DNA from 4 places in the Pantoea sp. XAF26B01_ASV70 genome. Region 1 is predicted to be linked to each of the others. Evidence: predicted binding sites of a transcription regulator. Region 1 holds the regulator's gene; each other region holds the start of a gene.
What was found. The regulator CRP, encoded in region 1, controls carbon source genes, mostly activating them, when cyclic AMP is high. The targets are predictions, from matches to a motif close to ATGTGANNNNNNTCACAT.
Positions count from the first base shown of each region.

Region 1 (7,669 bases):
GAGGGAGTTGATGGCGCTGCCGGAACCGCCGGATGCGGTGTTTGCGGTTTCAGATGTGCTGGCGGTAGGCGTGGTGCATGCGGCGCTGGAAGCGGGTCTGCGCGTGCCGGAAGATCTGGCGGTGGTCGGGTTTGATGGCGTGTCGTTTACCCGCAGCCTGAATCCGCCGCTGACGACCATCGAGCAGCCGATGAACCAGCTGGGCGCGCGTAGCGTGCAATTGCTGCTGCAAAAGATCCGCAATGCTAATGCGCCAGTCATCCGCGAGGTGCTGCCGTGGACGCGCGTTGAACGCGCATCCAGCTAACTTAGTGCCAGATTAACAGCACGCAGGCAGCGGTCAGCAGCCCCATGGCGAGGTTAAAGATTTTCCAGGCGCGACGGCTGCGCAGAATGCGGCCGATCATCGCACCAAATCCCATCCAGATAACACCCGACACCAGATTAACCAGAAACATGCCGATGCTTATCGCCATCACTGAATGGCGATATGCGTCACCGGCCAGGCTGAAACTGGCGACCGCGCCCAGCGCCATCAGCCAGGCCTTGGGATTGATCAACTGCAACAATCCGCCCTGCCAGAAGGGCATCGGCGCATCCGGCGCCTGATCGGTTTCCAGCTTCTCATAACTGGACGTCGCTATCTTCCATGCCAGCCAGAGCAGATAGAGGCTACCGGCGATTTTCAGCACCAGGTGCAGCGAAGGATAGAGCAGGATCAGCCCGCCGACGCCAAAGGCCACCATCAGCAGCATCACCTGCATCCCGATCATGATGCCAATCATCAGCGGAATGGTGCGCATAAAGCCAAAATTAGCGCCCGAGGCGGTGAGTAACATATTATTAGGCCCGGGCGTAATGGCCGCGACCCAAAGAAATCCCAACATTGATAAGAAAAGACTCAGTTCCATGGCAATCGGGTACTCCTTACCCTGCAAGAAAAAACTTATCGAAGCTAACAGTGTGATATGGAACAGACAAGCTTTTACCACATGAAATTTACCGGACCGGAAAACGAGCACTTCACGCCTCCTGAGAGTCTGCGTAACGCGCACCTGCAGACCCTGCTGCCGCGCCTGCTACGTCGTCGTATCACGGGCGATCCCCACTGGCAACGTCTCGACCTGCCGGATGGCGACTTCGTCGATCTCGCCTGGAGTGAAGATCCGCAGTTCGCGCAGCATAAACCGCGCGTGGTGCTGTTTCATGGGCTGGAGGGCAGTTTTCATAGCCCCTATATTCATGGACTGATGGCGATCTGCCATGCGCGCGGCTGGCTGGCGGTGGTGATGCATTTTCGCGGCTGCAGCGGCGAACCGAATCGGCTCAACCGCATCTATCACTCCGGCGAAACCGAAGATGCCCGTTTTTTTCTGCACTGGCTGCGCACCCGCTGGGGCCGCGTACCCACCGCCGCGGTCGGTTTCTCGCTGGGCGGTAACATGCTGGGCTGCCTGCTGGGCCAGCAGGGCGCAGCCGCTGAGGTAGACGCGGGCGTCATTGTCTCCGCTCCGCTGTTGCTGGAGCCCTGTAGCCTAAAACTGGAACGCGGCTTCTCACGCGTCTATCAATACTATTTGCTGGCGCAGCTCAAGAAAAATGCCCGCCGCAAACTGCACGCCTGGCCGGATACGCTGCCGGTCAATCTGGCGCAGCTGAAATCGCTGCGGCGACTGCGCGATTTTGATGATGCCATTACCGCCCGCGCCCACGGTTTTCTGGATGCGGCCGATTACTATCATCGTGCCAGCGCCATGCCCTGGCTGAAGCACGCAGAGAAACCGCTGCTGATCATTCACGCCAAAGATGATCCTTTTATGAGTGATGAGGTGATCCCGCACAGCAGCCAATTATCTGCCACTATTACTTATCAACTGACACCACACGGCGGCCATGTAGGTTTTGTTGGTGGGACATTACGCCAGCCTGAAATGTGGCTGGAACAGCGTATCCCCCAGTGGATCGCCCCTTTTCTGGATAACTGATCTCGTGATTATTCCCTGGCAACAGGTCTCACCTGAGACCCTTGAAAATCTGATTGAAACCTTTGTGCTGCGCGAAGGCACGGACTATGGCGAGCAGGAACGCAGCCTGATCGACAAGGTGGCCGATGTGCGACGTCAGCTGGAAACGGGTGAAGTGGTACTGGTGTGGTCGGAACTGCACGAATCGGTCAATATCATGCCGCGCAAAGAATTTCGTGGCTGATGCACCCAACGGCATTTCGTGTTAACAATGCCTATTGCCCGACCTCACAGGGAGCTTTTCTATGTCTGCACGTCATCCCATTATCGCGGTGACTGGTTCCAGCGGCGCAGGGACCACCACCACCAGCGTGGCGTTTCGCAAAATCTTTCAGCAGCTCGATCTTCATGCGGCGGAGCTGGAAGGTGACAGTTTTCACCGCTTTACCCGCCCTGAAATGGATATGGCGATTCGTAAGGCGCGCGATTTAGGACGTCATGTCAGCTACTTTGGCCCGGAAGCCAATGACTTTGGCCTGCTGGAGCAGAGCTTTAAAGAGTATGGTCAGAGCGGACAGGGCCAGTCGCGTAAATATCTGCATACCTACGATGAAGCGGTGCCGTGGAATCAGGTGCCCGGCACCTTTACGCCGTGGCAACCGCTGCCGCAGAACACCGATATTCTCTTCTACGAAGGGCTGCACGGCGGTGTGGTGACGGCGCAGCACAACGTAGCAGAACAGGTTGATCTGCTGGTTGGCGTGGTGCCGATTGTGAACCTGGAGTGGATACAGAAGCTGGTGCGCGACACCGGCGAGCGCGGCCATTCACGTGAAGCGGTCATGGATTCGGTAGTGCGCTCGATGGAAGATTACATCAACTTCATCACACCACAGTTCTCACGCACTCACCTCAACTTTCAGCGCGTCCCGACGGTCGATACCTCAAACCCGTTCGCTGCCCGCTCTATTCCGTCACTGGATGAGAGCTTTGTGGTGATCCACTTCCAGGCGCTGGAAGATATCGACCTCCCCTACCTGCTGGCGATGCTGCAGGGCTCGTTTATCTCGCACATCAATACGCTGGTGGTGCCTGGCGGCAAAATGGGTCTGGCGATGGAGTTGATCATGGGTCCGCTGGTGAAGCGGCTGATGGAAGGTAAGCGAATAGAGTAAGAGGCCAGCAAAAACCGCTCTGAGAGCAGATGTCTTTCATAAAGATGGTAAAACTGGCTTTCCTGCGGCTAAAGACTTACCGCTGAGCAGGCTTCAGGGAGCATAAACCTTTCGCAAAGACGCAAAACCGCCATCCCTGGCCCGCGATGCTTTGCTACAGGTATATGCTCCCTTCGCTTCACGTCCGGCAACCGCATCCGGTTTCAGGAAGGTCGCTACAGACAACGCCTGGGCAGAAAGAATCTGGCAGCAATAGATAAGTTCAACACGCTGGGAACCGGGTCAGAAGAGGAAAGCGTCCCGCCGCCCGGATAAAAACGCCGGGAGCGTTTTTGAACAACGCAACGCGTTGGCCCGGCTACGGGCGCACCTCAGGGATGAGGTGCGTAATCGCGCGGGCCGAGCGGCCAGGGATTGGCTTAAGCGACTTTCCGATCTGACCCGGTTCCCAGCGCAGGCACAGTCTGACAGCAGAGCACGACAGATTTTGCCCGCGACCTTAAAAGATCCCTGCTGGTACTAAAGTTCGATCACTTCATAGCTATGCGTAATGTTGACGCCTTTACCCAGCATGATGGCCACAGAGCAATATTTTTCAGCAGAAAGATCCACGGCGCGTGATACCGCTTTATCCTGGAGGGCTTTACCACTCACGATAAAATGCAGGTTGATGTGCGTAAAGATTCGCGGCGCCTCTTCACGACGTTCTGAGGTCAGTTTTACTTCACAATCAGCCACATCGTTTCGGCCTTTTTGCAGAATTGATACCACGTCAATCGCGCTGCATCCGCCCGCCGCCATCAGCACCATCTCCATTGGGCTGGGCGCTTTATCACCCGAATTTCCATCCATCAGTATCTGATGGCCGGATGAGGATTCTCCGAGGAATGTCAGCCCTTCTACCCATTTCACTCTTGCCTGCATGATTTTTGCTCCGGAATACGCTGTTTTGTCGCCAGAGTACGCTTTCGCCTGGTAAACAGCAATCCAGAGAAATCCGCCCGTAGCTGAAGCGAGACAACAGAAGACAGTCGGCAAAAGCTGTGCTACAAACAGTGCTGAAAATATTTTTCGTCACCCGATGACGAAGCCGGGAAGGATGATGCGCACTGCGCCTGATGCGGCCCGAATAATTTCCTGAAATGGAAACGCTTGAAGCTTTCACCGCCTGACAGGGAAAACTGCCCCCTGTATTTTGGGCACGATTACAACAGAGGATAATAGCGAATGGTTCTCGGCAAACCGCAAACAGACCCTACACTCGAATGGTTCCTGTCCCATTGCCATATTCACAAGTATCCATCCAAAAGTACGCTGATTCACCAAGGTGAAAAAGCAGAAACGCTTTACTACATCGTGAAAGGTTCCGTTGCGGTTCTGATTAAAGATGAAGAAGGCAAAGAGATGATTCTTTCCTACCTGAATCAGGGCGATTTTATTGGTGAACTTGGCCTGTTCGAAGAAGGCCAGGAGCGCAGCGCCTGGGTACGTGCGAAAAGCGCGTGCGAAGTGGCGGAAATTTCTTACAAGAAATTCCGTCAGCTGATCCAGGTTAACCCTGACATCCTGATGCGACTCTCATCGCAGATGGCGCGTCGCCTGCAGGTGACGTCTGAAAAAGTGGGTAACCTCGCTTTCCTCGACGTAACCGGACGCATTGCACAGACCCTGCTCAACCTGGCGAAGCAGCCAGATGCCATGACGCATCCCGACGGCATGCAAATTAAAATCACTCGTCAGGAAATTGGCCAGATTGTTGGTTGTTCACGTGAAACCGTGGGCCGTATTTTGAAGATGCTGGAAGATCAGAACCTGATCTCCGCACACGGCAAAACCATCGTCGTTTACGGCACCCGCTAATTCCTGTCACCCACGGCGTGATGGCAACATCACGCCGTTATTGTTTGTGTTGGGCCGATGTGGCGTCGAATTATTTACCATCCTGAAGTTAACTACGCCTTGCGGCAAACGCTGGTGCTCTGTCTGCCGGTGGCGCTGGGCTGGCTGGCTGGCGACCTGCAAAAAGGTCTGCTGTTCTCATTAGTGCCCGCCTGCTGCAACATCGCCGGTCTGGATACCCCGCATAAACGCTTCTTCAAACGCCTGATTGTTGGCGGCAGCCTGTTTGCCCTCGGCAGCTTTCTGATGCAGTGGCTCACCCTGCATGCTATTCCGCTGCCGCTGATTCTGTTTGCCATGCCCTTATTGCTCGGCGTTACCGGGGAGATCAGCCCGCTGCATGGTCGTCTGCTGCCCGGCACCCTGATTGCCGCCATCTTTACCCTGAGCCTGATTGGCCGCATGCCAATCTATGTTCCCCCGCTGCTCTATATCGGCGGCACGCTATGGTACGGGCTCTTTAACTGGTTCTGGTTCTGGCTGTGGAAAGAGCAGCCAATGCGCGAAAGCCTGAGCCTGATCTATCGCGAGCTGGCTAACTACTGCGACGCAAAATATACCCTGCTGACGCAGCTGACCGATCCAGAAAAGGCGCTGCCGCCGCTGCTGGCTCGTCAGCAGAAAGTGGTCGATCTGATTAACACCTGTTATCAGCAGATGCATATGCTGTCGGCAAGCCGCGATCACAGCCATAAACGGCTGACGCGCGCCTTTCAGGTGGCGCTGGATCTGCAGGAACATATCTCGGTCAGCCTGCATCGGCCGGAAGAGGTGCAGAAGCTGGTCGAACAGAGCCACGCCGAAGCGGTGATCCGCTGGAATGCCAAAACCATCTCGGCCCGGTTGCGGGTGCTGGCGGATAACATTCTCTATCACCAGCTACCCGATCGCTTTGCGATGGATAAACAGCTCGGCGCGCTGGAGAAAATCGCCCATCAGCATCCCGACAATCCGGTGGGTAACTTCTGCCTTTACCACTTCAACCGCATCGCGCGGGTCCTGCGCACCCAGAAACCCCTTTATCAGCGCGATCTGATGGCTGACCGCCAGCGCCGTCTGCCGCTGTTACCGGCACTGCGCAGTTATCTCTCGTTTCGCTCATCGGCCCTGCGCACTGCCGGCCGCTTTGCGGTGATGCTGATGCTGGGCAGCGCGCTGGCGCTGTTCTTCAACATCCCCAAACCCTACTGGATCCTGATGACCATCATGTTCGTCAGCCAGAACGGCTACAGCGCTACCCGTGTCCGCATTCAGCACCGGGCGCTGGGCACTTTTGCCGGTCTGGTGATCGCGGCCGCCACGCTGCGCATGGCGGTGCCGGAGTCGCTGGTGCTGCTGATCATGCTGGCAATTACTTTTATCAGCTATCGCTTTACCCGCCAGTTTTATGGCTGGTCGATGATTGGCTTTACGGTCACGGCGGTTTACTCGCTGCAATTGCTGTCGCTGAATGGCGCGCAGTTTCTGCTGCCGCGACTCATGGATACGCTGATGGGTTGTCTGATCGCCTTTGGCGGGATGCTCTGGCTGTGGCCGCAGTGGCAGAGCGGCTTACTGCGGCAGAACGCCCATGACGCACTGGAAACTTATCAGGATGCGCTGCGGCTGTTGCTGGGTGACGAACAGTCACCAGAGAAACTGGCTTATCAGCGGGTGAAGGTCAATCAGGCACACAATGCGCTGTTTAACTCACTGAATCAGGCGATGCAGGAACCCGCGTTCAACTCCCGCTATCTGAGTGATATGCGGCTTTGGGTCACGCACAGTCAGTTTATCGTCGAGCATATCAACGCCATGACGATTCTGGCGCGTGAGCACACCATGCTCACTGCCTCGCTGGCTGAGCGTTACCTGCAATCCTGTGAAATCGCGCTGCAGCGGTGTCAGCAGCGGCTGGAATATGATGGTGAAAGCTCACAGGTTAACCTGCTGGATGAGCTGGAGAACATCAGTGAGGGACCGATCACGGTGGTGGAGCAGCATGTGCGGCGCATTCTCGATCATCTGAGCGTGATGTACACCATTTCATCGCTGGCGTGGAACCAGCGGCCGCAACATGGCCGCTGGCTGATCAGACGCTTACGTAAAAACTAAGCTAGCCGTTGAGCACGTTGCCGACGGCCGTGGCGAAGCGGCTCATGCCCTCTTCGATATCGGCAGGCTCAATGATCAGTGACGGGGCAAAACGCATCACGTCGGTGCCGGCAACCAGCACCATCACGCCTTCTGCGGCCGCGGCATTCAGGATATCGCGTGCTTTACCGGCATGCTGCGGTTTCAGCGCCGCGCCAATCAGCAGACCCTTGCCGCGAATATCGCTGAAGAGATCATACTTCGCATCGATGGCCTGCAGCGCCGTGACAAAGTGCTGACGACGTGTCTCAACGCCTGCCAGCACCTCCGGCGTATTGATAATATCGAGCGCAGTTTCGGCGATGGCGCAGGCGAGTGGATTGCCGCCATAGGTGGTGCCATGCACGCCCGGCGCCATGGTCGAGGCGATCTCGTTAGTGGTCAGCATGGCGCTGACCGGGAAACCGCCGCCCAGCGCTTTGGCTGAGGTCAGAATATCGGGCTGGATGCCATAATGCTCATAGGCGAATAGCTTGCCGCTGCGCCCCATGCCGCTCT
Region 1 is NZ_CM137251.1:415,879-423,547, reverse strand. It holds gene ACX8ZY_RS01955 (LacI family DNA-binding transcriptional regulator) at 1-307, shown strand, start outside; gene ACX8ZY_RS01950 (LysE family translocator) at 309-911, opposite strand; gene ACX8ZY_RS01945 (hydrolase) at 969-1,985, shown strand; gene ACX8ZY_RS01940 (YheU family protein) at 1,990-2,208, shown strand; gene ACX8ZY_RS01935 (phosphoribulokinase) at 2,270-3,139, shown strand; gene ACX8ZY_RS01930 (OsmC family protein) at 3,659-4,063, opposite strand; gene crp (cAMP-activated global transcriptional regulator CRP) at 4,367-4,999, shown strand; gene ACX8ZY_RS01920 (YccS/YhfK family putative transporter) at 5,057-7,132, shown strand; gene argD (bifunctional acetylornithine/succinyldiaminopimelate transaminase) at 7,134-7,669, opposite strand, start outside.

Region 2 (7,669 bases), 550 kb from region 1:
TGGTGGAAGAGCTGGATAAAATTGCCGATAAACACGCCACGGAAGCGCGCACCGCACAGCCCGCGGTCACCGATTATCAGTCACTGGCAACGGTCGAGATGCCGGTCGGCATTGGCCGTTATCCCACTTCGCGTTATAGCCTGGTTGAACTGGCTCCTAAAACCGGTCGCAAGCATCAGCTGCGTCGTCATATGTCACACCTGCGTCATCCGATTATTGGCGATTCGGCGCACGGCGATCTGCGTCAGAACCGGGGTGCTGCCGAACATTTTGGCGCTAACCGCCTGATGCTGCACGCCAGCAGCCTGGCATTAACTCATCCGGTAACCGGTGAACCGTTGCTGCTTCGCGCCGGACTGGATGGCGTCTGGCAGAACCTGATGAACCAGTTTGGCTGGCAGGATCGCATTCCTGAGGTGCCGCGGGTTGAGTTTGACGCAGCGCCAGGACAGGATAACGTTTCAGAATAAGGGAGAAAGCAGATGGCAAAGATTGGCATTTTTGTAGGTACGGTATATGGCAATGCGCTACTGGTCGCGGAAGAAGCAGAGCCCATTCTGCAGCAGCAGGGGCACAGCGTAACGGTGTTTGACGATCCGACGCTGGCTGACTGGCAAAACTATGCCAGCGACGTGGCGTTAATTGTCACTTCTACTACCGGGCATGGCGATTTTCCCGACACGATTTCAGGTCTGTTCCATGCGATTAAAGATCAGCTCGGTCATCAGCCCGCGCTGCGCTATGGCGTGATTGCGCTGGGTGACAGCAGCTATGACCATTTCTGTGGCGCGGGTAAAACCTTTGACGCGCTGCTGCAGGAGCAGGGCGCTCAGCGGGTTGGTGAGGTGTTACTGGTTGATGCCACTGAAAATCCGGAACCGGAGGCGGTAACCTCGCCGTGGGTTGAAGCCTGGGGCGCGCAGCTCTGATTGCAAGGCCAGGCTTATCTCTGCCTTACAGAGATAAGCCTGGGTTGCGCGCACGGCGATATCCGTTGAATGCACTGTCAGGTGACAGGCGCCGGGTTAAACACCGCCAGCTGATTACGAATGCCCCAGCGATCGGACCAGGTCTGCTTCCTGCCACTGGCGATATCCAGAATCAATTCAAACAGTCGCCAGCCCACCTGCTCAATACTCTCTTCACCGGTAGCAATCGTCCCGGCATTGATGTCCATCAGATCGTGCCAGCGCTCTGCCAGCGCATTACGCGTCGCCATCTTGATCACCGGAATCGCGGCCAGACCGTAAGGCGTACCGCGACCAGTAGTAAACACCTGCAGGGTGATACCGGATGCCAGCTGCTGCGTACCGCAGACAAAATCGCTGGCGGGCGTCGCTGCGTAGATCAATCCGCGTCGCGTGGGCCGCTGGCCGGGCGAGAGCACTTCAACAATGGCGCTGCGTCCCGATTTTGCGATCGAGCCAAGCGCTTTTTCCACCACGTTCGCCAGCCCGCCTTTTTTATTGCCCGGCGACGGGTTAGCGCTGCGATCGGTCTGGCCCTGGTCGAGGTAATTATCATACCAGGCCATCTCCTCCAGTAAGCGCTTACCGACTTCCTGATTAATCACCCGCGGCGTCAGCAGGTGAATCGCATCACGCACTTCCGTGACTTCCGAGAACATCACGGTGGCACCGCAACGCACCAGCAGATCAGAGGCGAAGCCCACTGCCGGATTTGCCGTCACGCCCGAAAATGCATCGCTGCCACCACACTGCATGCCGACAATCAGTTCTGCTGCGGAGCAGGTTTCGCGCTGGCGCTGATTCAGCCGCTGGAGATGACGCTCCGCCACCTGCAGAATCTCATTGACCATCGCGCCAAAGCCCACCAGCTTTTCATCCTGCAGACGCACGATGTCATGGTCGTCCAGCGAAATCGCCTGCACGTCGGGGGTGCCAGTCAGCAGACGCTCTGGCTGTAACTTTTCACAGCCGAGGCTGACGATCATCACTTCGCCGCCGAAATTCGCATTCAGCGCCAGGTTATGAATGGTGCGAATCGGCACGACCGCCGCCGGTGCGTTGATCGCCACACCACAGCCATAAAGGTGGTTCAGGGCAACCACACCATCCACGTTCGGATAGCGCGGCAGTAAATCCCGTTCAATGATCTGTACGACATGATCCACCACACCGGCCACGCAGTGGACGCTGGTGGTGATGCCGAGCAGGTTACGCGTGCCTACGCTGCCATCCGCATTGCGGTAACCTTCAAAGGTATAGCCCTCCAGCGGCGGCAAATCAGGCGGAACCTGAGTGGCTAACGGCAGACTCTCCAGCGGAGGGGCTTCCGGCAGCGCAACCAGTGATTCATCAATCCAGCTGCCCTGGGCAATATCCCGCAATGCATAGCCAATGACTTCGCCATAACGCACGATCTCTGCACCCTGATTAATCGCGCTCAGCGCCACTTTGTGGCCCTGCGGCACATGCTCTGTGAGAGTCAGGCCATCCGCAAACTGCGTACCGGCTGGCAGGCCGAGGCTGTTAACCACAATCGCCACATTGTCGTGCTCATGGACTTTGATATAGAGCGGTTGTTCATCTGTTTTTGGGTTCATCGCTCACCTTCCTGTCTGTCGTACCGTACTTGTGCGGCACGCTTTAATAATCTGACCTGTCACGCCCTTGTTTGCCTGCTTCAGTATAGGGAGGCGGGGCGGGTCGCGCATTGTGCAAATGACCACCATTAAGGCAATTCACCTCGCTGTTTTGGGTCGATTATCCAAAAGCAAGTGAAGACCCTCACAAACAGCGGGGGAAAGCGTTATCCGGGGCGGATTTTGCACGGGTATTTGCCACTTTCGTGAGCTATACCGCAGGCTTTTGTGCATTCGCCAGACAATCACTTGAATAAGGCGATTATTCCAGGGCGATGCGCCAATGTGATCGCCTCAGGCTGTTCTTATACTGAGTTCCGTTAGCCAAAGTCAGGTTATCTGTCACGACGTATTATTCATCCGAAAGAGGTTGCCTGGAGTTATTAACCGCCGCGGCTGCCAGACACCGGATGGATAAATAAAGTTTGCCAAAACAAAAAGATCGCCGTGTTTAACCCAACTTCTCTCTGATACCCAACGCGATGTGTATGCAGTCAGAGCGAATGTAGCTCACGCTATATTTCAGGAGTGCATCATGAATAGTTTCAGCCAGACCGCGGAAACGGTGCAGAAACGCACCAATGCCCGTTACTGGATTGTGGTGATGTTATTTATCGTCACCTCATTCAACTACGGTGACCGCGCAACGATTTCGATTGCCGGTTCGGCGATGTCAAAAGATATTGGCCTCGATTCGGTCGGACTCGGCTATATCTTCTCAGCCTTCTCATGGGCGTATGTTATTGGTCAGATTCCGGGCGGCTGGCTGCTTGACCGCTTCGGCTCAAAACGCGTCTATTTCTGGAGCATCTTTACCTGGTCGCTCTTTACCTTTTTGCAAGGGTTCGTCGATCTGTTCAGCGGCTTCGGCATCATCATGTCGCTGTTTATTCTGCGCTTCCTGGTGGGACTGGCCGAAGCGCCCTCTTTCCCTGGCAACAGCCGCATCGTCGCGGCCTGGTTTCCGGCGCAGGAGCGCGGCACGGCCGTGGCGATCTTCAACTCGGCCCAATACTTCGCCACCGTTATCTTCGCGCCCATCATGGGCTGGCTGGTCTCTTCCGTGGGCTGGGCGCACGTGTTCTGGTTCATGGGCGGCCTGGGCATCATCCTCAGTTTCATCTGGCTGAAAGTGATCCACGATCCCACCGATCACCCAGGCGTGAATAAAGCCGAACTGGAGTACATGGAGCAGGGCGGTGCGCTGATCAACATGGATGTCAAAAAGGATAGCCGCAAAGTGAGCTGGAGCGAGAAGTGGTTCCAGATCAAACAGCTGCTGACGTCACGCATGATGCTGGGTATCTACCTCGGTCAGTACTGCGTTAACGCCTTAACCTACTTTTTTATCACCTGGTTCCCGGTCTATCTGGTACAGGCGCGCGGCATGTCGATTCTCAAAGCGGGCTTTATTGCCTCGATTCCGGCGGTGTGCGGCTTCCTCGGCGGCGTACTGGGTGGGGTGATCTCCGACTGGCTGATGCGTAAAACCGGCTCCCTGAATATCGCGCGTAAAACGCCGATCGTGCTCGGCATGCTGCTCTCTATTTCGATGGTGATGTGTAACTACACCGATACCGAATGGGTGGTGGTGTTCTTCATGGCACTGGCGTTCTTTGGTAAAGGCATCGGTGCGCTGGGCTGGGCGGTGATGGCAGATACCGCACCGAAAGAGATCAGTGGCCTGAGCGGCGGTCTGTTCAACATGTTCGGTAACTTCTCTGGCATCGTGACGCCTATCGCCATCGGTTACATCATCGCCACCAGCGGCTCCTTTGAAGGCGCGCTGATCTATGTCGGTATTCATGCCTTTGTCGCCGCATTCAGCTTCCTGGTGATCGCGGGCGATATCAAACGTGTCGAACTGAAAACCTGGCCCGGTAAGGATGCATTATGAATACGCAAAGTTCGCCGGTGATTACTGAGATGCAGGTCATCCCGGTCGCCGGTTATGACAGCATGCTGCTCAATATTGGTGGTGCGCACAACGCCTGTTTTACCCGCAATATTGTGGTTCTCACCGACAGCGCCGGTCACACCGGCGTCGGTGAAGCCCCCGGCGGCGACACCATCTATCAGACGCTGGTAGAGGCGATTCCGCAGGTGAAAGGCCAGCAGATTGCGCGAATGAACCGTCTGGTGCAGCAGGTGCACAAAGGCAATCAGTCGGCTGACTTCACCACCTTCGGCAGCGGTGCCTGGACTTTTGAGTTGCGGGTCAACGCAGTAGCCGCGCTGGAAGCGGCGCTGCTCGATCTGCTGGGACAGTGTCTGGGCGTACCGGTGGCTGAACTGCTGGGGCCAGGTAAACAGCGTGATGAAGTGACGGTGCTGGGCTATCTGTTCTATCTCGGCGACCGCCGCAAGACCGATCTGCCCTATCTGAGTGGTGAGCAGGCCAGCCACGACTGGTATCACCTGCGTCATCAGGAAGCGCTGACCAGCGATGCCGTTGTGCGGCTGGCTGAGGCGGCTGCGGATAAATATGGCTTCAAAGATTTTAAGCTCAAAGGCGGCGTGTTGCCGGGCGAGCAGGAGATTGCCACCGCGGCGGCGCTGAAGCAGCGCTTTCCCGACGCCCGCATTACGGTCGACCCGAACGGCGCCTGGCTGCTGGACGAGGCGATAGCGCTGTGTAAAGGGATGCAGGATGTGCTGAGCTACGCTGAAGATCCGTGCGGCGCGGAGCAGGGCTATTCGGGACGTGAAGTGATGGCCGAGTTCCGGCGCGCAACCGGCTTACCGGTGGCCACCAATATGATCGCCACCAACTGGCGCGAGATGAATCACGCGGTGATGCTCAATGCAGTCGATATTCCGCTGGCGGATCCTCACTTCTGGACGCTGAGCGGCGCCGTGCGGGTCGCGCAGCTCTGCGATGAGTGGGGCCTCACCTGGGGCTGCCACTCCAATAACCACTTCGATATTTCGCTGGCGATGTTCACCCATGTGGGTGCGGCAGCGCCAGGCAATCCTACCGCGATTGATACCCACTGGATCTGGCAGGAGGGCGATCAGCGCCTGACGAAAAATCCGCTGCAAATCCGCAACGGGAAACTTGCCGTGCCGGATGCGCCGGGTCTGGGCATTGAGCTCGACTGGGAGCAGGTAAACAAAGCCAATCAGCTTTATCAGTCACTGCCCGCCGGCGCGCGTAACGACGCCACGGCGATGCAATATCTGGTCCCCGGCTGGACATTTGATCGCAAACGCCCGGCATTTGGCCGTGCAACAGCATAAGGAGCAGGAGATGAGTTCAACACCGAAAGTCACCGCCATGCAGGTTATTCCGGTCGCAGGCTACGACAGCATGCTGCTGAACCTCAGCGGCGCTCACTCGCCATTCTTTACCCGCAACATTGTGATTATCAAAGATAACGCCGGACACACCGGCGTCGGCGAAATCCCGGGCGGCGAAAAAATCCGCCAGACGCTGGAAGATGCAGCGTCGCTGGTGATTGGCAAAACCGTGGGCGAATACAAAAACATTCTCAGCCTGGTGCGCAGCACCTTCGCCGACCGCGATGCCAGCGGGCGCGGCACCCAGACCTTCGATCTGCGCACCACTATTCATGTGGTGACCGGCATTGAAGCGGCGCTGCTCGATCTGCTGGGTCAGCATCTGGAGGTTAATGTGGCCTCGCTGCTGGGCGACGGACAGCAGCGCGACCGCGTTGAGATGCTCGGCTATCTCTTCTACATCGGCGACCGCCGCAAAACGTCCCTCTCTTACCAGAGCCAGGAGAGCGATCCCTGCGACTGGTATCGCCTGCGCCACGAAGAAGCGCTAACCCCGGAGACGGTGGTGCGGCTGGCGGAAGCGGCGTATGAGAAATATGGCTTCAACGATTTCAAACTCAAAGGCGGCGTACTGCGCGGCGGCGAAGAGGCCGAAGCGGTTACTGCGCTGGCTAAGCGTTTTCCTGAAGCCCGTATCACCCTTGATCCCAACGGGGCCTGGTCGCTCAACGAGGCGATCATGCTCGGCAAACAGCTCAAAGATGTGCTCGCCTACGCAGAAGATCCCTGTGGCGCAGAGCAGGGGTACTCCGGCCGTGAAGTGATGGCGGAGTTCCGTCGCGCCACCGGCATGCCAACCGCCACCAATATGATCGCCACCGACTGGCGTCAGATGGGCCATACCCTGTCGCTGCAGTCGGTGGACATTCCGCTGGCGGATCCGCACTTCTGGACCATGCAGGGTTCGGTGCGGGTAGCACAGATGTGTCACGACTTCGGCCTGACATGGGGCTCGCACTCCAATAACCACTTCGACATTTCGCTGGCGATGTTCACCCACGTCGCCGCTGCCGCGCCGGGCGCGATCACCGCCATTGATACCCACTGGATCTGGCAGGAGGGCAATCAGCGCCTGACCAAAGAGCCATTCCAGATCAAAGGCGGCATGGTGCAGGTACCGCAGAAGCCCGGTCTCGGCGTCGAGCTGGATATGGATCAGGTGATGCAGGCCAACGCGCTCTATCAGAAGCAGGGGCTGGGCGCGCGTGACGATGCCGAAGCGATGCAATTTTTAGTGCCGGGATGGACCTACGACAACAAACGTCCCTGCCTAGTACGTTAACCTTTTCGGCTCCCCACGGGGAGCCATCGTCACAGGAGTTTAACCATGAGTAATGCAGCCTGGCCAAATGGATTTCGTCGTCGTTTGTTAGCGGGTGAAACCCTGATCGGCAGCTGGTGTGCGCTTGCCAGCCCGATCTCTACCGAGATTTTAGGGCTGGCCGGTTTTGACTGGCTGGTCCTGGATGGCGAACACGCGCCCAACGATATCACCACGTTTGTGCCGCAGCTGATGGCGCTTAAAGGCAGCCACAGTGCGCCCGTGGTGCGTCCGCCCTGCAACGAGCCGGTGATTATTAAGCGTCTGCTGGATATCGGGTTTAACAACTTCCTGGTGCCATTTGTCGAGACCGAAGAGGAAGCAGTGCGTGCCGTCGCCTCAACCCGCTATCCGCCAGCCGGCATTCGCGGTGTCTCGGTTTCGCACCGCAGCAACATGTACGGCACCCTGCCGGATTACAACAGCACCATCAATGACAACAT
Region 2 is NZ_CM137251.1:965,004-972,672, forward strand. It holds gene truC (tRNA pseudouridine(65) synthase TruC) at 1-470, shown strand, start outside; gene ACX8ZY_RS04720 (flavodoxin) at 483-929, shown strand; gene garD (galactarate dehydratase) at 1,007-2,566, opposite strand; gene ACX8ZY_RS04730 (MFS transporter) at 3,141-4,502, shown strand; gene ACX8ZY_RS04735 (enolase C-terminal domain-like protein) at 4,499-5,845, shown strand; gene gudD (glucarate dehydratase) at 5,856-7,187, shown strand; gene garL (2-dehydro-3-deoxyglucarate aldolase) at 7,233-7,669, shown strand, end outside.
Region 2: a site for CRP is predicted at 2,739-2,756, ahead of garD (galactarate dehydratase). Genes of this name have one in related genera too.

Region 3 (7,669 bases), 940 kb from region 1:
ATGTCGATTGGTAAATGGACGCTTGAAGGGATTGAGACCCGCGCGCAGCTGCTGGACTCTGATGCAATCCTGAAACAGCAGAGCGATCCGTACGCCTTCATCCGTAACGCTTACTTCCAGCGTCACGACTTCCTGGCGCGCGGCGGCAAGCTCAAGCCGGAAGATAATCCTAACGCAGCCGCGATTCAGGATGACCTGAAGGATATTGACGCCGAGTAATCGCCCGTGCTGAGCCGCCAGAGATGGCGGTTTTTGCGTCTTTGCGCAGGGCGTATGCTCCCTGAGCCATTAAGCGATCCACGGCCACAAAAAAGGGCGACTCACCAGAGTCGCCCTTTTTGATCGTACCAGCCAGTCAGAACTTATAGTTAAAGTTCGCGCCGTAGAGCCAGGCCTTGCCTTCAGAGGTAAAGGTATAAGGACCTTCTTTCACCGTCACTTTCTGTCCGTGCATATAAGAGATGCCTAAATCAACCGAGGCATCATCATTAAAGGCATAGGATGTACCGGCACTCAGCCATAAACGATCCTGGTCCGGGATGGAGATAGAGCGCTTATCGGCCGGAACCGGACTGTCATCAAAGGCAATACCGGTACGGAACGTCCAGTTCTTGTCGTAGGAATAGGTTGTGCCCAGTGCAATGCGGTAGGCATCGTGGAAGCTTTCATCTTTATAGAACAGCGTCTGGCCGTTAGAGCCAGTGGCTTTCAGCTCCTGGAACTGGCTCCAGCTGGTGTAAGCCATGCTGTAGTGAACCGCCCACTGCGGGGCCACTTTATGCCAGCCCGACACTTCCCACATCTCTGGCAGATTCAGGGTTAATGCGCCTGGAACGGTGGTGCCGTTGGTGCCAAAAGGTACGCCTGACACTTCCGGATTATTCACCGCATTCAGCCGGGATGAGAGATTACTTTTGTAATCGCCATCAAAGTCGACTTTCACTTCTGAACGATAGGTAAAGCCGAAGCGGTTATTTTCATCCACTTCATACAGGATACCGGCATTCCAGCCGTAGCCCCACTCATCGCCTTTCAGATGGGCAACCTGCGTATCAGCCGGAACCCCCAGCCTCGCGCCTGACTCACCGGCATAACGCTCAATTTTGGCTTTGGCATAAACCGCATCAAAACCGATGCCTGCACTAAAATGTTCATTAAAGCGATAAGCGGTGCTGAGATTTAAATTGCCGGTCATCAGGTCAGTTTTACCGCCGTAACCGCCAGCGGTGTAGCCATTATTAAACTCTGTTGCTAAGCCGTAGTTTGAGGTTGCAGATGCGCCAATCCACCACTGATCGTTGATGGGCTGGACATAATGAATATTGGGTACCCACTGATTAGGAGCAATATTATTCGCATCCAGGCTGCGGCCACTGGGACTGCGACCACTGATATTTACATCCGGCGCAATATAGACAGCCCCGATAGAAAATTCCGGGCGATCCATTAACGCCATTGTCGCCGGGTTACGGCTGGCAGACGCCGCGGTATCACCCATTGCCCCTTCGCCTGAATATGCGCGACCTAAACCAATCGAAGAGAATTCATTTAACTGAAACCCAGCAGCGTAAACGTGGGAAGAGACAAGCGCCACTGCAGCCGCCACGGCTGACTTTGCAAACAGGTTTTTATGGTTCATGACCACAACCTCATGTGAATTATTATTTAACGCTATAACGTCGCGTAACAAAGGACGGCGGATTGTAGGGACTGATGTAAAGCGCACATATCAGACCAGTGCGGAGAGTATAGGTCCGACCTGTGTGCATGTTGCAATATTGTTTTTAAAATATTTCAGGTTTGATCGCTTAAAATTCGATCTGCATAACAAAAAGCCCCTGATCCTGGACAGCATAACCATTCCAGTTTGTTCTGGATCAATTTTTATTGTGATATTCGTCACTTAGCAACAGGTGCGTGGCGCATCTTTCAGCGAGCAGGTAAGATTTCGTCCATAAAATCGCTCAACCTATGCAATTGCTGGTCTGGAGAATGAAATGACTGATGCCATTAAAAAATGCAGTGCGACCGAAACCGCAGCCTGTTGTTGTGTTGATGTCGGCACGGTAATGGATAACACCGATTGCACCGCCAGCTGGTCAGAATGGTTTGCTCAGCGTGCCGATGCGGAAGCGAAATTAGCGCAACTGACCGAACGTGCCCGCGAGGTTGAATCAGAACCCTGTCTGATTGAATCGCGCTTCAGCGAAGTGGATCAGGGAGTGCAGCTGGATATCGATTTCACCTTCAGCTGCCAGGCTGAAACCATGATTTTTCAGCTCGGTTTGCGTTAAGTCCCATTACGCCGCGTCACTGCGGCGTTTTTCATTTTCGTGTTTCCCTTCGCACTTTTTCCCTTCCGATATTGGCGGCTCACCCGCTTGTGGTTAACACTGATCAGGTCAGACCTCTTCAGGCAATGATGCCACAGTCCCAGCCACAGGTGAGAACAATGAGCAAAGCGCAGCAGCTGCTGACGCGTGATGGTGAACGCATCGCAATAACCCACGGATTACGCACCCCTTTCTTACGCCAGGCGACCGGCTTCCATGGAATTCCCGCCATTGAGCTGGGACGTATGGTGGTCAGCGAATTAATGGCGCGCAGTGAACTGCCGGCTGAGGTGATCGAGCAACTGGTCTTTGGGCAGGTGGTGCAGATGCCGGAAGCGCCGAACATTGCGCGTGAAATTGTATTAAGCAGCGGGTTGAGTGTGCATACCGATGCCTACAGCGTCAGCCGTGCCTGCGCCACCAGCTTTCAGGCGGTAGCGAATGTGGCAGAAAGTCTGCTGGCGGGCACCATCTCTGCCGGTATTGCCGGTGGCGCAGACTCTTCGTCGGTGTTGCCGATTGGGGTCAGTAAAACGCTGGCCCGCGCGTTGGTGGATCTCAATAAAGCCCGCAGCTTCGGTCAAAAACTGCACATCCTGCGCCGTCTGCGTCCGCGTGATCTGCTGCCGGTCCCGCCCGCAGTGGCGGAGTATTCGACCGGCCTGCGCATGGGCGACACTGCGGAGCAGATGGCTAAGAGTCACGGCATCACGCGCGAAGCACAGGATGCGCTGGCGCTGCGATCCCATCAGCATGCCGCAAGGGCCTGGCAATCCGGGGTACTGAATCAGGAAGTCATGGCAGCCTTTGTGCCGCCGTGGAAAAGCGCCATCGATCAGGACAATAACGTGCGGATGAACGCCAAAGCGGAGGATTACGCCCGACTGCGTCCGGCATTTGATCGCCAGCACGGCAGCGTCACCGCGGCCAACAGCACGCCTCTCACCGACGGCGCGGCGGCAGTGATTCTGATGCGCGAGGGCCGCGCCCGTGAACTGGGCATCAGGCCGCTGGGCTATCTGCGCAGCTACGCCTTTACCGCCATTGGTGTGCAGCAGGATATGCTGCTGGGCCCGGCTTACGCTTCACCACTGGCACTGGATCGCGCCGGCATAACCCTGGCCGATCTGACGCTGATCGATATGCATGAAGCTTTTGCTGCCCAGACGCTGAGCAACCTGCACATGTTTCGCGACGAGCGCTTTGCCCGTGAGGTGCTGAATCGGCCACACGCGCTGGGCGAAGTGAATGAAGAGCGCTTTAACGTGCTGGGCGGATCGATCGCCTATGGTCATCCTTTTGCCGCCACGGGTGCGCGCATGATCACCCAGACGCTGAATGAATTACGCCGTCGCGGTGGCGGGTTAGGACTGGTAACAGCCTGCGCGGCAGGCGGCCTGGGTGCGGCAATGATTCTGGAGGCCGAATAATGGAGCAGAATGCGTTTCATCTGAAGATGCGACTGGATCACGTCGGCATTATTACGATCGATGTCCCTGGTGAGAAGATGAACACCCTGAAAGCGGAATTTGCCGGGCAGATCACCGCCATCATTGCGGAAGCGCGACGCGATCCGCAACTGGCTGGCCTGGTGCTGATTTCCGGCAAAGCGGACAACTTCATCGCGGGCGCAGACATCAGCATGATTGACCGCTGTAAAAGCGCGCAGGAAGCCGAAGCGCTGGCAAAACAGGGCCAGGAAGTGATGGCTGCGCTCGACGCGCTGCCGTTCCCGGTGGTCGCGGCGATCCACGGCGCCTGCCTCGGCGGCGGGCTGGAACTGGCGCTGGCCTGTGATGCCCGTATCTGCTCGCTGGATGATAAAACCCGCCTCGGTTTGCCGGAAGTGCAGCTCGGCTTACTGCCAGGCTCTGGCGGCACTCAGCGGCTGCCACGCTTAATCGGCGTGCAGCAGGCGCTGCCACTGATTCTGACCGGCAAAGCTCTGCGGGCGAAACAGGCCCGTAAGCTGGGCGTGGTCGATGACGCGGTGCCGCAGGCGATTCTGCTGGAGACCGCCATTGCCCGGGTGAAAAAGGGCAAGGTTAGTGGACGAACGCTGCCGCTGCGCGATCGCCTGCTACATGGTCCGGTTGGCCGTCAGGCGCTGTTTGCGCTGGCGACCCGACAGACCGCAGCCAAAACGCAGGGTAACTATCCGGCAGCAAAACGCATTATTGAGGTGGTGCGCATCGGGCTGGAGCAGGGCAGTCGGGCCGAACATGAGGCTGAAGCGCGCGCTTTTGGTGAGCTGGCGATGACGCCAGAATCTGTTGCGCTGCGCGGGATCTTTTTCGCGACTACGGCTATGAAAAAGGAGCGGGGCGGTGAAGCGGAACCCGGCACCGTCAAGCGTGTTGGTATCCTCGGCGGCGGCCTGATGGGCGGCGGCATCGCCAGCGTCACTGCAATCAACGCCGGGTTGCCGGTACGCATTAAAGATATCAGCCTGGAAGGGGTGAACCATGCGCTGAAAACCAGCTGGGAACTGCTGAGCAAAAAGGTTAAACGGCGCCAGCTCACTCCGGCACAGCGTCATCAGCAGATGGCACGTATCACGGGCGGCATCGATTATCAGGGCTTCTCACAGCGCGACGTGGTAATTGAAGCCGTATTCGAAGATTTAGCCCTGAAGCAGCAGATGGTCAGCGAAGTGGAGGCACACTGTCAGCCGCATACGCTGTTTGCCTCAAATACCTCTTCGCTGCCGATTGAGGCGATCGCCGCCGGCGCCCAGCGTCCTGAGAACGTCATCGGGCTGCACTATTTCAGTCCGGTAGAGAAAATGCCGCTGGTGGAGGTGATTCCTCATCTGAATACCTCTACCGCGACGCTGGTGACGATTGTGGCGCTGGCGCGCAGCCAGGGTAAAACTCCGATTGTGGTGGCGGACAAGCCTGGCTTCTATGTTAACCGCATCCTGACGCCCTATATAAATGAAGCGATGCGCTGCCTGCTGGAGGGCGAACCGATTGACCATATTGATCGGGCGCTGGTGAAGTTTGGTTTCCCGGTCGGCCCGATTCAGCTGCTGGATGAGGTCGGTATCGACGTTGGCAGCAAAATCAGTCCCATCCTGTATCAGGCTTATGGTGAACGCTTTGCCGCGCCAGCCGCTTTTGATGCGGTGCTGAAAGATGGCCGCAAGGGACGTAAAAACAGCAAAGGCTTTTATCGCTATGACCAGCCGCGCTGGCAGCGTAAAAAACCGGACGCTTCGCTGTATACGTTGCTGAAAGTCTCGCCGCAGGCCAGGCAGAGTGAAGCGCAGATTGCTGAACGCTGCGTGATGATGATGCTGAACGAAGCGGCTCGCTGTCTTGATGAGCAGGTGGTTCGCTGCGCCCGCGATGGGGATATCGGTGCGGTGTTTGGTATCGGCTTTCCGCCTTTCTTAGGCGGCCCGTTCCACTACATGGACAAACTGGGCGCGGCGGAAGTGGTCAACAGATTAACCCGGCTTGCGCAGCAGCATGGCGAACGATTCACACCCTGTGAGGCGCTGATTCAGGCGGCTGCAAAATAGACGAAATTTTACATTTCTGCTGAAAATGGAATAACCAATCCGATTCAGCGGCTTAGAAAAGCGCCGCCAGAGTGTGCGGCGCAGCATGATTCTGAGAAGTGCTTATTTAATAAACAACCGGTTGACTATACTAAAGCCATTAGGGTAAAACACAGCGTTCATTCGCAGAGTGAAGAGTCAGGCGCTACGCGTCGGGCGATGTCGACAAACAACAGCGGTGCTTTATGCAAGTTTTTATCATGCGTCACGGCGATGCGGCTCTGGAAGCAGCCAGTGATTCAGTCAGGCCTTTAACCTTATGTGGCTGCAATGAATCACGTCAGATGGCCAACTGGCTTAACAGCCAGACGCCGGACATTGAGCGTGTCCTGGTGAGTCCCTATTTACGCGCGCAGCAAACGCTCGCGACCGTGCGTGAAGCCTTTCCCCTGCCGGAAAGCCAGGACGTTCTGCCGGAATTAACGCCGGGCGGCGATCCGGAGATGGTCGGGTGCTATCTGCAGGCCCTGGCGAATGAAGGCGTGAAATCGGCTCTGGTGATTTCACATTTACCGTTGGTGGGGTATTTAGTCTCTGAACTGTGCCCGCAGGAAGCACCGCCAATGTTCGCCACTTCCGCTATTGCCTGCGTGGAATTCGATCCCGCAGCGAGTGCCGGTAAACTGCTGTGGCAGGTCAGTCCCAAAAAGCTGGCTAAAGCAATCTGACGTCTGTGGGCCGATAATTCCGGCCCCTCTCAGGGCAATTCAGGCGGTTGCCACTCCTCAATCTCAATCAAAACCAGCAGCGCGGCGTCACCGCCGAACATTTTGGGTGCCTGATGAAAAGCCATCACCCACGGATGCTGGGCCAGCCACAGCGGCGTCTGCTGCTTCAGAATATGCTTTCCATGACCGGTCATGACGCTGGCGCAGAACAGATGTTCACGGCGGCAGGCGGCGATCAGTGCCCCCAGTTCCTGCTTGGCCTGCTGCTGCGTTAAGCCGTGCAGATCGAGGAAAATCTCCGGCGTATAGTCGCCACGACGTAATTTTTTCAGCTCAAAATGGCTGACATCTGCGCGCACATAACGGGTAGCACCTTCCGTTGAGAGCAGCGGCTGAAACTCATCCGAAAAGTAATGACTGTTGTCCGCCTGCTCTGAAAGCAGACGCTTTACCGGGATGTGGCGGGTTTTAACCGGCGCTTTGTGGACAAACGTGTCCTGTTTTAACTGGCGCGTACCCGTCATTAACTGGCGAAACAGCGCCTGGTCATCCGGGCTTAGTGGTGTTTTTTTACTCATGGCAGGTCAGTCATATCAGAAAAGGCTGTCACACAGCAGAGCCGATACCTTACCGTTAAGCGTCATTAAATGTCAGCTTTTTCACCTCGCTGCGCTGAATTCTCCCCGGCTTCATGGCACACTACTGGCCGATTTAGCAAAAGGCCTGCGGAGGGCTACGTGGACAAAATTTTCGTCGATGAGGCAGTGAACGAACTGCACACCATTCAGGACATGCTGCGCTGGGCGGTCAGCCGCTTTTCCGCTGCCGGAATCTGGTACGGACATGGCACAGACAATCCCTGGGACGAAGCCGTTCAACTGGTCCTGCCGTCACTCTGGCTGCCGCTGGATATTCCTGAAGATATGCGCAATGCGCGTCTGACCGCCAGCGAACGTCTTCTGATCGTTGAGCGCGTCATTCGACGCGTTAACGAGCGCATTCCGGTCGCCTATCTGACCAATAAAGCTTGGTTCTGCGGCCACGAGTTCTTTGTTGATGAGCGCGTGCTGGTGCCGCGTTCACCGATTGGCGAACTGATTGAG
Region 3 is NZ_CM137251.1:1,360,119-1,367,787, forward strand. It holds gene mlaA (phospholipid-binding lipoprotein MlaA) at 1-219, shown strand, start outside; gene fadL (long-chain fatty acid transporter FadL) at 356-1,639, opposite strand; gene ACX8ZY_RS06560 (YfcZ/YiiS family protein) at 1,998-2,294, shown strand; gene fadI (acetyl-CoA C-acyltransferase FadI) at 2,453-3,763, shown strand; gene fadJ (fatty acid oxidation complex subunit alpha FadJ) at 3,763-5,859, shown strand; gene sixA (phosphohistidine phosphatase SixA) at 6,084-6,566, shown strand; gene smrB (endonuclease SmrB) at 6,596-7,144, opposite strand; gene prmB (50S ribosomal protein L3 N(5)-glutamine methyltransferase) at 7,304-7,669, shown strand, end outside.
Region 3: a site for CRP is predicted at 1,888-1,905, ahead of ACX8ZY_RS06560 (YfcZ/YiiS family protein). Genes of this name have one in related genera too.

Region 4 (7,669 bases), 1.1 Mb from region 1:
CGAAAGCTATCAAACGCTAAGAGCCTGATGCTCTCTGGCCCGGCAGGCAGTGTACAGCGATTTACGTGACATTTAACCCGCTTTATCTTTTCCGCCCCTCTCCGCAAATCGCTGCTAGTTTTGTTAGACCGGATTAAAAGGGAGCTGACTTGTGGAGATTCGTCCGTTTACTGAAGCCGATCGTCCTTTTCTGCGTACGCTGTTTCTGGCGGCGCGTCGGCATAACTGGCGCTGGCTGGACGGCAGCGAGTGGCAGCTGGAAGATTTTGATGGGGTAATCCTGGGTGAAACCGTGCTGGTCGCGGAAGCTGATGGACAGCGGGTCGGATTTGCCGGCCTGCTGGAGAACGATAACTTCCTGCACAGCCTCTATGTCGATCCTGACTGGCAGGGGCGCGGCGTGGGCAGCGCTTTGCTTAAGGCGGCAGAGGCGCGCTTTACCTCAACCGGTGCGCTGAAGTGCCTGCAGAAGAATAAAGCGGCGCAGGCCTTTTACCTGAAACATGGCTGGAAGATGATTTCACAGGGCGAAGGCGAACATGGCGGCTACGTGCTAATGCACTACCCGCTGGCTTCGCAATATGCCAGCGGGTCGGGTCGTGCTTAGAGCGCGCGGAAGGCGATGTCGCCGGGGATGACTTCGCCCTGCCAGTAAAGCTGGGCAGCAACGCGTCCGGCCAGCTGGCGATAAAGCGCGGTAAACTCGCTATCGGGCCGGCGAATCACCGTCGGCTGTCCTTCATCGAGATCTTCGCGCAGGTCAATGTGCAGCGGCAGCTGAGCCAGCAGCTGCGTCTGGTAATCCTCTACCAGTTTCTGTGCGCCGCCGGTGCCGAAAATCGGCTCATGGAAGCCACACTGACTGCAGATATGCAGGCTCATGTTTTCCACCACACCAAGTACCGGCACATTAACCTTTTCAAACATCACCAGCCCTTTGCGGGCATCAATCAGGGCGATATCCTGCGGCGTAGTCACCACCAGCGCGCCGGTGACCGGTACGTTCTGCGCCAGCGTCAGCTGAATATCGCCGGTACCGGGTGGCATATCCAGCACCAGATAATCCAGCTCAGGCCACAGCGTCTCGTTCAGCAGCTGCATCAGCGCTTTGCTGGCCATCGGCCCGCGCCACACCATCGCATTGTCGTCCGTTACCAGATAACCAATAGAGTTGGTTGCCAGCCCGTGCGCCATGATCGGTGCCATGTGGGTGCCATCCGGCGAGGTAGGCCGCTGATCCTGGGTGCCAAGCATGTTCGGCACTGACGGGCCATAAATGTCGGCGTCAAGAATGCCGACCCGCGCCCCCTCTGCTGCCAGCGCCAGCGCCATGTTCACGGCGGTGCTGGATTTACCCACGCCGCCTTTGCCAGAGCTGACTGCAATAATATTTTTCACGCCGTTGACGCCCGGCTGGTTTTTCACCCGTTTCAGGGTGGCAATGTCATGGCTGAGTCGCCAGTCGATGGCACCCGCGCCGGTCTGACGCAGCAGTTCGGCGCTGACCTGCTCTTTCAGGACGTCGAACCCGCTGGCCCAGGCAAACGGCATCAGCAGCTCCACATGCAGCGTACCGTCAAGCTGTGCCACGTGATGTAACGCCTTCAGGGCGGTGAGATTCTGCTTAAGGGTCGGATGCTCAAAGCTTCTCAATACGCCAGCCACGATGGCGCGCAGGCCTTCTGGCGTCTGCGGTTCCCGGGATTGTGCTGTCATCCCCTACTCCTTATTTCTGCTGTGCTTACGCTGTGTTTCAGCGATGTATTGTCAATGATATCAGATGCCCGTGGATCTGCGGTGACCGCAGGGGGTGAATCCCTTGTGTTTACGCAGGAGAAGCCTTCAGTTACCATCTAAGCCCGTTTTTTCAATCAACAGAAAGCTACGCAAACTATGACTCAAGTCGCTAAAAAAATTCTGGTAACGTGCGCACTGCCTTACGCGAACGGATCAATCCATCTCGGCCACATGCTCGAGCATATCCAGGCCGACATTTGGGTGCGTTATCAGCGAATGCGTGGCAATCAGGTTTATTTCATCTGCGCCGATGATGCGCACGGTACGCCTATCATGCTGAAAGCTCAGCAGTTAGGGATTGCACCGGAGCAGATGATTGCAGAAATGAAAAGCGAGCATGAAGCCGACTTTGCCGGTTTCAACGTCAGCTATGACAACTATCACTCGACCCACGGCGACGAAAACCGTGAGCTTTCTGCGCTGATTTATGGCCGTCTGAAAGAGAACGGTTTTATTAAAAACCGCACCATCTCCCAGCTTTACGATCCGGAAAAAGGGATGTTCCTGCCGGACCGTTTTGTGAAAGGCACCTGCCCGAAATGTAAATCTGCCGATCAGTATGGCGATAACTGCGAAGTGTGTGGCGCGACCTACAGCCCGACCGAGCTGATCGAGCCAAAATCGGTGGTCTCTGGCGCGACACCGGTTCTGCGCGACTCTGAACACTTCTTCTTTGATCTGCCATCCTTCAGCGCCATGCTGCAAGCCTGGACCCGCTCGGGTGCGCTGCAGGATCAGGTGGCGAACAAAATGCAGGAGTGGTTCGAATCGGGCCTGCAGCAGTGGGATATCTCCCGCGACGCGCCCTACTTCGGCTTTGAAATTCCGGATGCGCCAGGCAAATATTTTTATGTCTGGCTGGATGCGCCTATCGGCTACATGGGCTCGTTCAAGAACCTGTGCGACAAGCGCGGCGACATCGACTTCGATGAATTCTGGCGTAAAGACTCTACTACCGAGCTCTATCACTTCATCGGTAAAGATATCGTCTACTTCCACAGCCTGTTCTGGCCAGCGATGCTGGAAGGCAGCAACTTCCGCAAGCCGAACAACCTGTTTGTGCACGGCTATGTCACCGTCAACGGTGCCAAGATGTCGAAGTCGCGCGGCACCTTTATTAAAGCCAGCACCTGGCTGCAGCATCTTGATGCGGACAGCCTGCGTTACTACTACGCGGCGAAACTCTCTTCACGTATCGACGATATCGACCTGAATCTGGAAGATTTCGTCCAGCGCGTAAACGCCGACATCGTCAACAAAGTGGTTAACCTGGCGTCACGTAACGCGGGCTTTATCACTAAACGCTTTGACGGCAAACTGGCGGCTGAGCTGGCCGATCCGGCGCTCTATCAGACCTTTGTGGACGCGTCAGAGAAGATTGGTGAAGCCTGGGCCGGTCGTGAATACAGCCGGGCTATTCGTGAGATCATGGCGCTGGCCGACCTGGCGAACCGCTATGTCGATGAGCAGGCTCCGTGGGTGGTAGCGAAGCAGGAAGGCCGTGATGCCGATCTGCAGGCGATCTGCTCAATGGGCATCAACCTGTTCCGCATTCTGATGACCTGGCTGAAGCCGGTGCTGCCGTCACTGAGCGCCCGTGCAGAAGGCTTCCTGAACTGCGAACTGAGCTGGGATGCTATCGCGCAACCGCTGCTGGACCACCAGGTTGCGCCATTCAAAGCGCTCTACAGCCGCATTGAGATGGCAAAGGTTGAAGGACTGATTGAGGCCTCGAAAGAGGATGCCGCTGCCGCCAGTGCACCGGCCGCAAGCGGCCCGCTGGCAGATTCGCCGGTAGGTGACACCATCACCATCGACGATTTCGCCAAAGTTGATATGCGCGTGGCGCTGATTGAGCAGGCGGAACTGGTTGAGGGTTCGGACAAGCTGCTGCGCCTGCAGCTCGACCTGGGCGGTGAAAAGCGTCAGATCTTCTCGGGTATCCGCGCCGCCTATCCCGATCCCTCTGTGCTGGTCGGTAAAATGACCATTATCGTGGCCAACCTCGCGCCGCGTAAAATGCGCTTTGGTATTTCTGAAGGCATGGTGCTGTCAGCGGGTCCTGGCGGCAAAGATCTGTTTGTGCTGTCCGTCGACAGCGGTGCTGTACCGGGAATGCCCGTTAAGTAACACTCTGCATTCTGCGGCTTTAACCGCTTAGCGCGGTGCCGTTCTCAAACCCTTCGTGCCTCATCACGGGCGCGAAGGGTTATTTCTCCTCGCTCTGAATGTGCACCGCTTCCATTCCACTCCCGCCCCTGAAAATCTGTATCTGCTACGGCCACACCGCTGCATAAATGTGATCGCTAGCACGCTAAGCGGTTAATGCGTATGATGAAGCTCAGTGAAAACAGGAGCCTGCCATGCTCACCGTGCTGTCTGTCTGCGGGCGCTATCTTCGCGCCTTTATCATCATTTATCTCTGCTTATACGCCGGAATCGGCATCGCCTCGCTGCTGCCCATCAAACTGCCTGGCAGCATCCTTGGGATGTTAATTCTGTTTGCCCTGCTCGCCTCGCAGATCCTGCCTGTCAGTTGGGTTAAACCGGGCTGCCATCTGCTGATTCGCTATATGGCGCTGCTGTTTGTGCCGATCAGCGTCGGAGTGATGAGCTACACCGATATTCTGACCGCGCAGTTTGGCCCTATCGTGATCTCCTGCGTCGTCAGCACCTTCCTGGTTCTCTCTATTGTCGGCGTAAGCGCCCACCAGCTTCATAGTCGCCGTCCGGCCGGGGAGTCAGGCGATGAGTGAAATATGGTGGTCACTGCCACTGACGCTGGCGGCATTTTTTCTGGCGCGCAAACTGGCGATACGGCTGAAAATCTCGCTGCTTAATCCGCTGCTGGTGGCGATGGCGATTATTATCCCGATTCTGCTGTTGTTGCAGCTGCCCTATTCGCGCTATTTCGCGGGCAGTCAGATTCTTAATCAGCTGCTGCAACCGGCTGTTGTCGCGCTGGCACTGCCGCTGTATGAGCAGATGCACCAGATCCGAGCCCGCTGGAAATCGATTATTGGCGTCTGCTTTATCGGCAGTGTGACCGCCATGACCTCTGGCACCGCTATTGCTCTGTGGATGGGTGCCACGCCTGAAATCGCCGCTACCATTGTTCCTAAATCCGTTACCACGCCCATTGCGATGGCCGTCTCCGGTTCGCTGCACGGCATTCCCGCCATCAGCGCCATCTGCGTGCTGATTGCCGGGGTACTGGGTGCGGTGTTCGGACATACCGTGCTGAATCTGCTTGGCGTGAAATCTAAAGCAGCGCGCGGACTGGCGATAGGTAACGCGTCGCACGCCCTCGGCACAGCACGCGCCGCTGAACTCGACTATCAGGAAGGGGCATTCAGTTCACTGGCGTTGGTGATCTGCGGCATCATCACCTCACTGCTGGCGCCGTTTATTTTTCCGCTGCTGCTGCACTGGTTTGGCTGAAAGTTTGCGAGAGATCTCGCAAAGTTGAAACATGCAACACAGGTTACATTGTCAGAGCGATGTGGATCACATATAAACCGGTGACTGGCACATCGCCCTGCTGAATCTAATGAGGCTCACATGCAATCCCGTTTCCTCTCTGCCTTTGAGGCATTGCCGTCAACGCTGCAAACCGCACTCGCTCCGCTGCTGGACGATCCTGGCTTTCAGGCGGTGCTGAGCGCCGACCAGGTCGCCTCACTGCAGCAACAGACACAGATGGATGCCGATGCCCTGGCGCTGGCGCTGCTGCCCCTGGCGGCGGCCTGTGCCGTTGCTACCGTGTCGCATTTTAACGTCGGGGCTATCGCCCGTGGCGTCAGCGGCAACTGGTACTTCGGGGCCAACATGGAATTTATCGGTACGCCGTTGCAGCAGACGGTTCACGCCGAGCAGAGCGCCATTACCCATGCGTGGCTGCGTGGCGAAAGTCAGCTTGAGACGATCACCGTTAACTACACACCGTGCGGTCACTGCCGTCAGTTTATGAACGAGCTGAACAGCGGTACGAACATTCGCATCAGCCTGCCACAACGCGCGGTCAGCACCCTGGCCGATTATCTGCCGGATGCCTTTGGACCGCGCGATCTGGACATCACGACCTTCCTGATGGACAGCGTGGATCACGGCTATGTAGCCGAAGGCGATGAACTGGTGCAGGCCGCAGTTGCCGCTGCCAATGCCAGCCACGCGCCTTACAGCCAGTCACACGCCGGTGTTGCGCTGCTGACCGCAAACGGCGCGATTGTCACCGGGCGCTATGCGGAAAATGCCGCCTTTAACCCGAGTTTCCCGCCCCTTCAGGCGGCGCTGGTCCTGCTGAACATGCAGGGTGGCGATGTTCGTCAGATAAAAAAAGCGGTATTAGCCGAAGTAGAAAATGCCACGCTAAGCCAGTTCGCCGCCACACAGGCGACACTTGAGACATTTGGTTGCGGTGAGCTGCTGCAGGTGACGCTGTACAAAGCATAACCCGCTGTCAGAGAGGCCACAGTTTTGTGAGCTTTTATGAACAAACGCTGTACTTCTGCGGGAAATTTCATAGGATCTGGCGCCAGAATTCACGTCATTACAAATTACTCTGAAAAATTCAGGTTGCAGGATAGCAGCACGGTCGTGAATGTTTCTGCAGCGGTTACCCTGCCGCTGCCAGGCCTGCAGTCTGAGCTATAACGGGTAAGAAAACTGGCGCTACCTTTCCGGCGTGACGCCAGACAACACTGCAACCGGAGCATTACCGCATGGAACTCGACTACGAAAGTAAACGCCCGCTGTATATCCCTTATGCTGGCCCGATTTTGCTGGAATTTCCCCTGCTGAACAAAGGCAGCGCCTTTAGTATCGAAGAACGTAACGAATTCAACCTCAACGGTCTGCTGCCAGAAGCAGTGGAATCGATTGAAGAGCAGGCGCAGCGTGCCTGGCGTCAGTTCCAGGACTTCAAAAACAATAACGATAAGCATGTCTACCTGCGTAACATCCAGGACACCAACGAAACGCTGTTCTACCGCCTGCTGGATAACCATCTCGAAGAGATGATGCCCATCATCTACACCCCGACCGTCGGCGCAGCCTGTGAACACTTCTCTGAAATCTACCGTCGTGCGCGTGGCGTGTTCATCTCCTACCCTAACCGCGACCATATCGAAGATATGCTGCAAAACGCCACCAAACAGAATGTGAAGGTGATCGTGGTGACTGATGGCGAGCGTATTCTGGGCCTCGGCGATCAGGGCATCGGTGGTATGGGTATCCCGATTGGTAAGCTTTCACTCTATACCGCCTGTGGCGGCATCAGTCCGGCTTACACCCTGCCGGTGGTGCTGGATGTGGGTACCAACAACCAGCAGTTGCTGAACGATCCGCTCTATATGGGCTGGCGTCATCCGCGCATCACTGGCGATGAGTATGATGCGTTCGTGAACGATTTTATTCAGGCCGTTAAACGCCGCTGGCCGAAAGTGCTGTTGCAGTTTGAAGATTTCGCCCAGAAGAATGCCATGCCGCTGCTGAACCGCTATCGCGATGAAGTCTGCTGCTTTAATGATGATATTCAGGGCACTGCCGCCGTGACCGTGGGCACCCTGATTGCCGCCAGCCGCGCCGCCGGCAGCCGCCTGTGCGAGCAGAAAGTGGTGTTCCTGGGCGCCGGTTCCGCAGGTTGTGGTATCGCTGAACAGATCATCGCACAGATGAAATCCGAAGGTCTGAGTGACGAGGAAGCGCGTGGCCGGGTAATGATGGTGGATCGCTTTGGTCTGCTCACTGACAAGCTGCCTAACCTGCTCGATTTCCAGAGCAAGCTGGTGCAGAAGAGCGAAAATCTGCAGCAGTGGGATGTTACCAATGATTCCATCTCGCTGCTGGACGTGGTGCGCAATGCCAGGCCCGA
Region 4 is NZ_CM137251.1:1,523,684-1,531,352, reverse strand. It holds gene ACX8ZY_RS07215 (GNAT family N-acetyltransferase) at 152-607, shown strand; gene apbC (iron-sulfur cluster carrier protein ApbC) at 604-1,716, opposite strand; gene metG (methionine--tRNA ligase) at 1,894-3,927, shown strand; gene ACX8ZY_RS07200 (CidA/LrgA family protein) at 4,161-4,553, shown strand; gene ACX8ZY_RS07195 (CidB/LrgB family autolysis modulator) at 4,546-5,238, shown strand; gene cdd (cytidine deaminase) at 5,359-6,249, shown strand; gene ACX8ZY_RS07185 (NAD-dependent malic enzyme) at 6,519-7,669, shown strand, end outside.
Region 4: a site for CRP is predicted at 5,293-5,310, ahead of cdd (cytidine deaminase). Genes of this name have one in related genera too.